One region of the Pseudomonas sp. 1152_12 genome, then DNA from elsewhere that is predicted to be linked to it. Evidence: predicted binding sites of a transcription regulator. Region 1 holds the regulator's gene; the other holds the start of a gene.

The links. Region 1 encodes sigma-54, which starts transcription at its own class of promoters, with help from an activator protein. Its sites were predicted from a motif close to ANTGGCATNNANNTTGCTNT; they were not measured.
Region 2: the regulator sigma-54 is predicted to act here: its motif matches at 1,327-1,346, upstream of FW764_RS03245 (circularly permuted type 2 ATP-grasp protein).

What each region holds. Positions count from the first base shown of each region.
Region 1 covers NZ_VXCW01000007.1:110,994-114,405, forward strand. The annotation lists gene lptA (lipopolysaccharide transport periplasmic protein LptA) at 1-189, shown strand, start outside; gene lptB (LPS export ABC transporter ATP-binding protein) at 189-914, shown strand; gene FW764_RS14955 (RNA polymerase factor sigma-54) at 1,098-2,594, shown strand; gene hpf (ribosome hibernation-promoting factor, HPF/YfiA family) at 2,670-2,975, shown strand; gene ptsN (PTS IIA-like nitrogen regulatory protein PtsN) at 2,988-3,412, shown strand, end outside.
Region 2 covers NZ_VXCW01000002.1:118,738-122,149, forward strand. The annotation lists gene FW764_RS03230 (START domain-containing protein) at 1-61, shown strand, start outside; gene FW764_RS03235 (hypothetical protein) at 165-401, shown strand; gene FW764_RS03240 (ribonuclease E inhibitor RraB) at 615-956, shown strand; gene FW764_RS03245 (circularly permuted type 2 ATP-grasp protein) at 1,379-2,788, shown strand; gene FW764_RS03250 (alpha-E domain-containing protein) at 2,793-3,412, shown strand, end outside.

The sequences.
Region 1 (3,412 bases):
GTGGTCAGCACCGATGGCAACACCACAGAAGGTGAAAAAATCACCTATGACACTGTGAAGCAGATCGCTCAGGCTGGCCGTGCCAATGGCAACAAGGTCACCGCACCTCGCCCGCGTATCGACATGGTTATCCAACCGAAGAAGAAAGACGGCACCGCCCAACCTGCACCTGCGAAGAAGGCGAACTGATGGCAACCCTGAAAGCCCAGCATCTGGCCAAGGCCTATAAAAGCCGCCAGGTCGTGCGCGACGTGAGCCTGTCGATCGACAGTGGCCAGATCGTCGGCTTGCTTGGCCCAAACGGTGCCGGCAAGACCACATGCTTCTATATGATCGTCGGGCTGGTTCAGGCGGATCAGGGGCGCGTGCTGATTGACGACCTGGATGTCAGCCACCAGCCCATGCACGGTCGTGCACGCGCAGGTATCGGCTATCTTCCCCAGGAAGCGTCGATCTTCCGCAAACTGTCGGTTGCCGACAACATCATGGCGATCCTCGAGACCCGCAAGGAACTCGACCGTGACGGCCGCCGCAAAGAGCTGGAAAGCTTGCTGCAGGAATTCCACATCAACCACATTCGCGACAACCTCGGCATGAGCTTGTCCGGTGGTGAGCGTCGTCGTGTTGAAATCGCCCGCGCCCTGGCTACCGCGCCGAAGTTCATCCTGCTGGATGAACCGTTTGCCGGCGTCGACCCAATTTCGGTCGGCGATATCAAGCAGATCATTCACCACCTCAAGGCCAAGGGCATCGGTGTATTGATCACCGACCACAACGTCCGTGAGACGCTCGATATCTGTGAAACGGCTTATATCGTCAACGATGGTCAACTGATCGCCGAAGGCGATTCCGCCACCATCCTGGCCAACGAGCTGGTCAAGGAAGTGTACCTGGGCCACGAGTTCCGCCTGTAAGCACTGCGGTGTCTGGCCATACGCCAAGACGCGCGGTAGTCAATAAAAACCTCTTTTTTTTATTGTTACCGCGCTCTAGGCAAAGCCCCCGACATCAGGCATATAATTTGCTTATGTTTGGCGCTCACGCGCCCTGTCGTGGATGGCGCATTGCGCCGGCGAATAAGGTGTTAAGCCCCTGCCATGAAACCATCGCTAGTCCTGAGAATGGGCCAGCAGCTGACGATGACACCGCAGCTGCAACAGGCCATCCGCCTGCTCCAATTGTCGACCCTGGACCTGCAACAGGAAATCCAGGAGGCTCTGGAGTCCAATCCGATGCTCGAACGCCAAGAAGAAGGCGAAGACTTCGATAATGCAGACCCGCTGGCCGATAACATCGAGCAAAAACCCAATTCCGACGTGCAGGAACCCTCCTACCAGGAAACTGCCCCTACGGTGGATAACCTTGAGGAAGGCGATTGGAACGAACGCATTCCAAACGAGCTTCCCGTGGACACCGCGTGGGAAGACGTTTACCAGACCAGCGCAAGCAGCCTGCCGAGCAATAATGATGATGACGAGTGGGATTTCACCACCCGCACATCCGCTGGCGAGAGCCTGCAAAGCCATTTGCTGTGGCAACTGAACCTGGCACCGATGTCCGACACCGATCGCCTGATCGCCGTCACCCTGATCGACTGCATCAATAACCAGGGCTACCTGGACGAAACCCTTGATGAAATCCTCGAGGCCTTCGACCCGGAACTGGACATCGAACTGGACGAGATCGAAGCCGTCCTGCACCGTATCCAGCAGTTCGAGCCGGCCGGCATTGGCGCGCGCACCTTAAGCGAATGCCTGCGGCTGCAACTGCGCCAACTGCCCGCCAAGACCCCTTGGCTCGCTGAGGCCCAGCGCCTGGTTACCGACTACATCGACCTGCTAGGCAGCCGCGACTACAGCCAGTTGATGCGCCGCATGAAACTCAAGGAAGACGACCTGCGTCAGGTCATCGAGCTGGTTCAAAGCCTCAACCCTCGCCCGGGTTCTCAGATCGAGTCCAGCGAAGCCGAGTACGTCATTCCCGATGTGATCGTGCGTAAGGATAACGAACGCTGGCTGGTTGAACTGAACCAGGAGTCAGTGCCACGCCTGCGGGTCAACCCGCAATATGCAGGTTTTGTGCGCCGCGCCGACACCAGCGCAGACAACACATTCATGCGCAACCAACTGCAGGAAGCTCGCTGGTTCATCAAGAGCCTGCAAAGCCGCAACGAAACCCTGATGAAGGTAGCCACCCAGATCGTCGAGCACCAGCGTGGCTTCCTGGAGTATGGCGACGAGGCGATGAAACCGCTGGTGCTGCATGACATAGCCGAGGCGGTGGGCATGCACGAGTCGACGATTTCCCGGGTGACCACGCAGAAATTCATGCATACCCCGCGGGGTATTTATGAGTTGAAATACTTTTTCTCCAGCCACGTCAGCACCTCCGAAGGCGGCGAATGCTCGTCCACAGCGATCCGCGCGATCATCAAAAAACTGGTTGCTGCGGAAAATCAGAAAAAGCCATTGAGTGACAGTAAGATCGCTGGTTTACTGGAGGCACAAGGCATTCAGGTCGCCCGTCGAACCGTCGCCAAGTACCGCGAGTCCCTCGGGATCGCGCCTTCCAGCGAGCGTAAGCGTTTGATGTGACGGGCGGGCCATAGCGTTCCAGTGGCGGGTATTCCTACCCGCCGCTTTATGCACTGGCAACGAAGGAGAAGCTGTATGCAAGTCAATATCAGTGGACACCAACTGGAAGTGACCGAACCGCTGCGCGCCTATATAGGCGAAAAGCTCAAAAGAATTGAGGGGCATTTCGACAAGATCACCAATGTGCAAGTCATCATGACTGTCGAAAAGCTGAAGCAGAAAATCGAAGCCACCTTGCGTATACCCGGCGGGGAAGTAGTCGCCAATGCTGAGCATTCAGATATGTATGCCGCCATTGACGACCTGACCGACAAGCTGGATCGCCAAATCAAAAAGCATAAGGAAAAGCAGCAGAGCCTTCTTCAGGGCACAGGCCGCTAACACTCCCCACCCATGATCCGACTTGAAACCATCCTGACCCCCGGCCGCTCCCTTGTGAACGTGCCGGGTGGCAGTAAAAAGCGCGCCCTCGAACAAATTGCCAACCTGATCGGCCGCGAAGTGCCCGACCTGGATACGCAAGCCGTGTATGAGGCACTTATCGCCCGTGAAAAACTCGGTTCCACCGGTTTTGGCAACGGTATCGCGATTCCTCACTGCCGCCTGCAAGGCTGTGAAGCACCAGTGAGCGCCCTGCTGCACCTCGATGCCCCAATTGATTTCGACGCCATCGACGGCGCACCGGTCGACCTGCTGTTCGTTCTGCTGGTCCCGCAAGCCGCCACCGATGCACACCTGGAACTGCTCCGGCAGATCGCCAGCATGCTCGACCGCAAGGAAGTACGCGACAAACTGCGCAGTGCCAGCACCAACGAGGC
Region 2 (3,412 bases), on a different contig from region 1:
GTTTGTGGTGGACGCGCCGTTCAACACCTTGAAAGCCTTGAAAGAACACGCTGAAAAATAAGCGCAGTTGATCCGGTGCCTCCGGACATGAGTGGAACGTTTGCCGAGCCCTCAAGGTCCAGATAGTTGTAAGCCCACACACGGGTTTTATCGAGGAGGCACCGATGCAAAAGTGGCAGATTACCTTCGTTGATGATCACGGCGTAAAGTCCGCCGAGCAGTTCAGCTGCGACCAGAAGCCCAGCCTCGAAGATGCGGCGCACATGATTCGCAACAAGCTGGTGCCCGTGGCGGCCGAACTTGACCTCAATGACCTGGAAGGCCGCAAACCCGAGCCTACGGTCAAAATTCTGAAAGACCAGAACAGCATTCAAATCCTCGACATATCGCCTGCCGCCTGAACATTCCTGGTATGCCCTTCAAGCGCCTCTGGTGGAGGTGATAGCTTCGCGCTACTCTGCAAGTGAGATCAGCGAATGAATCGCTAAGGTCTGGTCTTGTCAGCTACATGCTTGTTTTCCCACGGTGTCGTTAATGCCGTAGCACCGGCGCCAGCAAGGCGCGGTCTTCGGGAAGCACGGAAAGTCTATCCATCGGTTTGAGGAGGACGTTTCATGAGCACAGCCTATCAAGAAGACATCAGCACCAACGTACTGCGCCGCATGAAAGAGGGCGGCTTTGACTTTTCACGTTTTCACCCCATTGAGTTCTACGCCATATTCCCGGATGAGGAACGGGCGCGCAGGGCTGCGGGTCGATTTCGTGGGGAATCCCTGAATGCCCAGGTCAGCGCGCGCGATGACGGCGCCTGGTACCTGGAACTGAGCAAAATCATGTTCGCAACCTACGACGGCATAGGAGACTTCGAGCAAGACTTTGAAGCGGTGGTCGAGCCTTTGGGTGGGATCATCGAGGGATGGGGCGTCAAGCAGGAGGTGCGTGGGTTACCGATGTAATTCACTGCACAGAGCAGAATGAGAAACGCAGCGTATCGGCTGACCTTTGGGTCGGCCGATTTTGTTTGTGCGCCAGGAAAACGCTCGGAGCTTGCAGCGTGTTTTCTCGCACCCAAAAAAAGCCACCCAAAGAGGGTGGCCTAAAGGGAAGAGCGGTTCGCTGAAGATGTAGGAAGTGTCCTGTTCAGCCGATGGGGGTGATTATCCTCAGGCGTGGCCAGGCAGTGAAATCAACTCTGACTATGCTGTTGATAGTCAGAGCCCGCATTGTGATGAAGCGCGGCACACGGCGGCGGGCATTATGCGCACCAGGACGGTGCGTATAGATCAGGATGGTAATTCAACTCACTGATTTTTAAGTTTTTATGCCGATGGCACGGGCTTTGCGACAGTTCAAGTGCCCGGGTGACAAGGAGTACGGCATGACCCGCACTTATTACGATGAAATGTACGACGGGGCAGGGCAGATCCGCCCCCATTACCGCGAGTTCGCCCGCTGGTTGGCCGAAACCCCGGCCGAACTGCTGGCTCAGCGCCGGCGCGAAGCCGATTTGCTGTTCCACCGCGCCGGGATCACTTTTACCCTTTACGGGGACGAGCAGGGCACCGAACGCCTGATTCCGTTCGACACCATCCCGCGCAGCATTCCGGCGAGCGAGTGGCGGATTGTGGAGCGCGGCTGCATCCAACGGGTCAAGGCGCTGAACATGTTTCTCGCCGACCTGTACCACGAGCAACGCATCATCAAGGCCGGGATCATTCCCGCCGAACAGGTGCTGGCCAACGAACAATACCAACTGGCCATGCAGGGCCTGAACCTGCACCGTGATCTGTATTCCCACATCTCCGGAGTCGACCTCGTACGCGATGGGGACGGCACCTACTACGTGCTCGAAGACAACTTGCGCACGCCCAGCGGCGTCAGCTATATGCTCGAAGACCGCAAGATGATGATGCGCATGTTCCCCGAACTGTTCGCTGCCCAGCGCATAGCGCCAATCGACCACTACCCCAACCTGCTGCTCGACACTCTCAAAAGCGCAAGCCCGCTCGATAACCCCAGCGTGGTGGTGCTGACGCCGGGGCGCTTTAACAGCGCATTTTTCGAGCATGCCTTTCTGGCCAGGGAGATGGGCGTGGAACTGGTGGAAGGCGCCGACCTGTTCGTGCGTGATGATCGCGTGTTCATGCGCACCACCGACGGGCCCAAGGCGGTCGATGTGATCTACCGTCGCCTCGACGACGCGTTCCTCGACCCGCTGGCCTTCAACCCGGACTCCATGCTCGGCGTGCCTGGCCTGCTGGCGGCGTATCGCTCGGGTAATGTGGTGCTGGCCAACGCGATTGGCACCGGGGTGGCGGATGACAAATCGGTGTACCCCTTCGTCACCGAAATGATCCGTTTTTACTTGGATGAAGCGCCGATCCTGCAGAACGTGCCCACGTTCCAATGCCGCAAGCCCGATGAACTGTCCCATGTGCTGGCCAACCTGCCAGACCTGGTGGTCAAGGAAACCCAAGGTTCCGGCGGCTACGGCATGCTGGTCGGTCCAGCGTCCACCCACGCGGAGATCGAAGCCTTTCGCGCCCGTATCAAGGCCAAGCCCCATGCCTATATCGCCCAGCCGACCCTGTGTTTATCCACTTGCCCGACGTTCGTCGAAAACGGCATCGCACCGCGTCATATCGACCTGCGGCCGTTCGTGTTGTCCGGCAAAGAAACCCGCGTAGTCCCCGGCGGTTTGACCCGCGTGGCCCTGCGCGAAGGTTCGCTGGTGGTCAATTCGTCCCAGGGGGGCGGCACCAAAGACACTTGGGTGGTGGAGGATTGATGCCATGTTGAGTCGAACTGCCTCGGATCTGTACTGGATGTCGCGCTACCTGGAACGCGCGGAAAACCTCGCGCGCATGCTTGATGTCAGCTATTCGCTGTCGCTGATGCCCCAGGATGGGCGCGGTGATGGCCTGCACGAGTTGGCCATGCCGTTGCTGATCACCGGCACCCTTGAGGATTACCATGCGCGTCACGGCGAACTGCACGCCGAGCGTCTGCTGCACTTCTTTGCGCTGGACGCGGCCAACCCGGCGAGCATCTACAGTTGCCTCGGCGCCGCGCGGGCCAGCGCCCATGCGGTGCGTGGGCGAATTACCGCCGACATGTGGGAAAACATCAACGCCACGTGGCTGGATATTCGCGATATCGCCCAGCAAGGGCTCAGCCGCTATGGCATGAGCCGGTTCTGTGAGTGGGTCAAGGAACGTTCGCACCTGTTCCGTGGCGCCACTTACGGCACCATCATGCGTAACGACGCCTTTCGTTTTATTCGCTTGGGCACCTTCATCGAGCGTGCCGACAACACCCTGCGCCTGCTGGATGCGCGCTACGAAATGGCCGGCGACCAAGCCGCCGCCGTCAGCGACGGCACGGCCCACGCCTACTATCAGTGGAGTGCCTT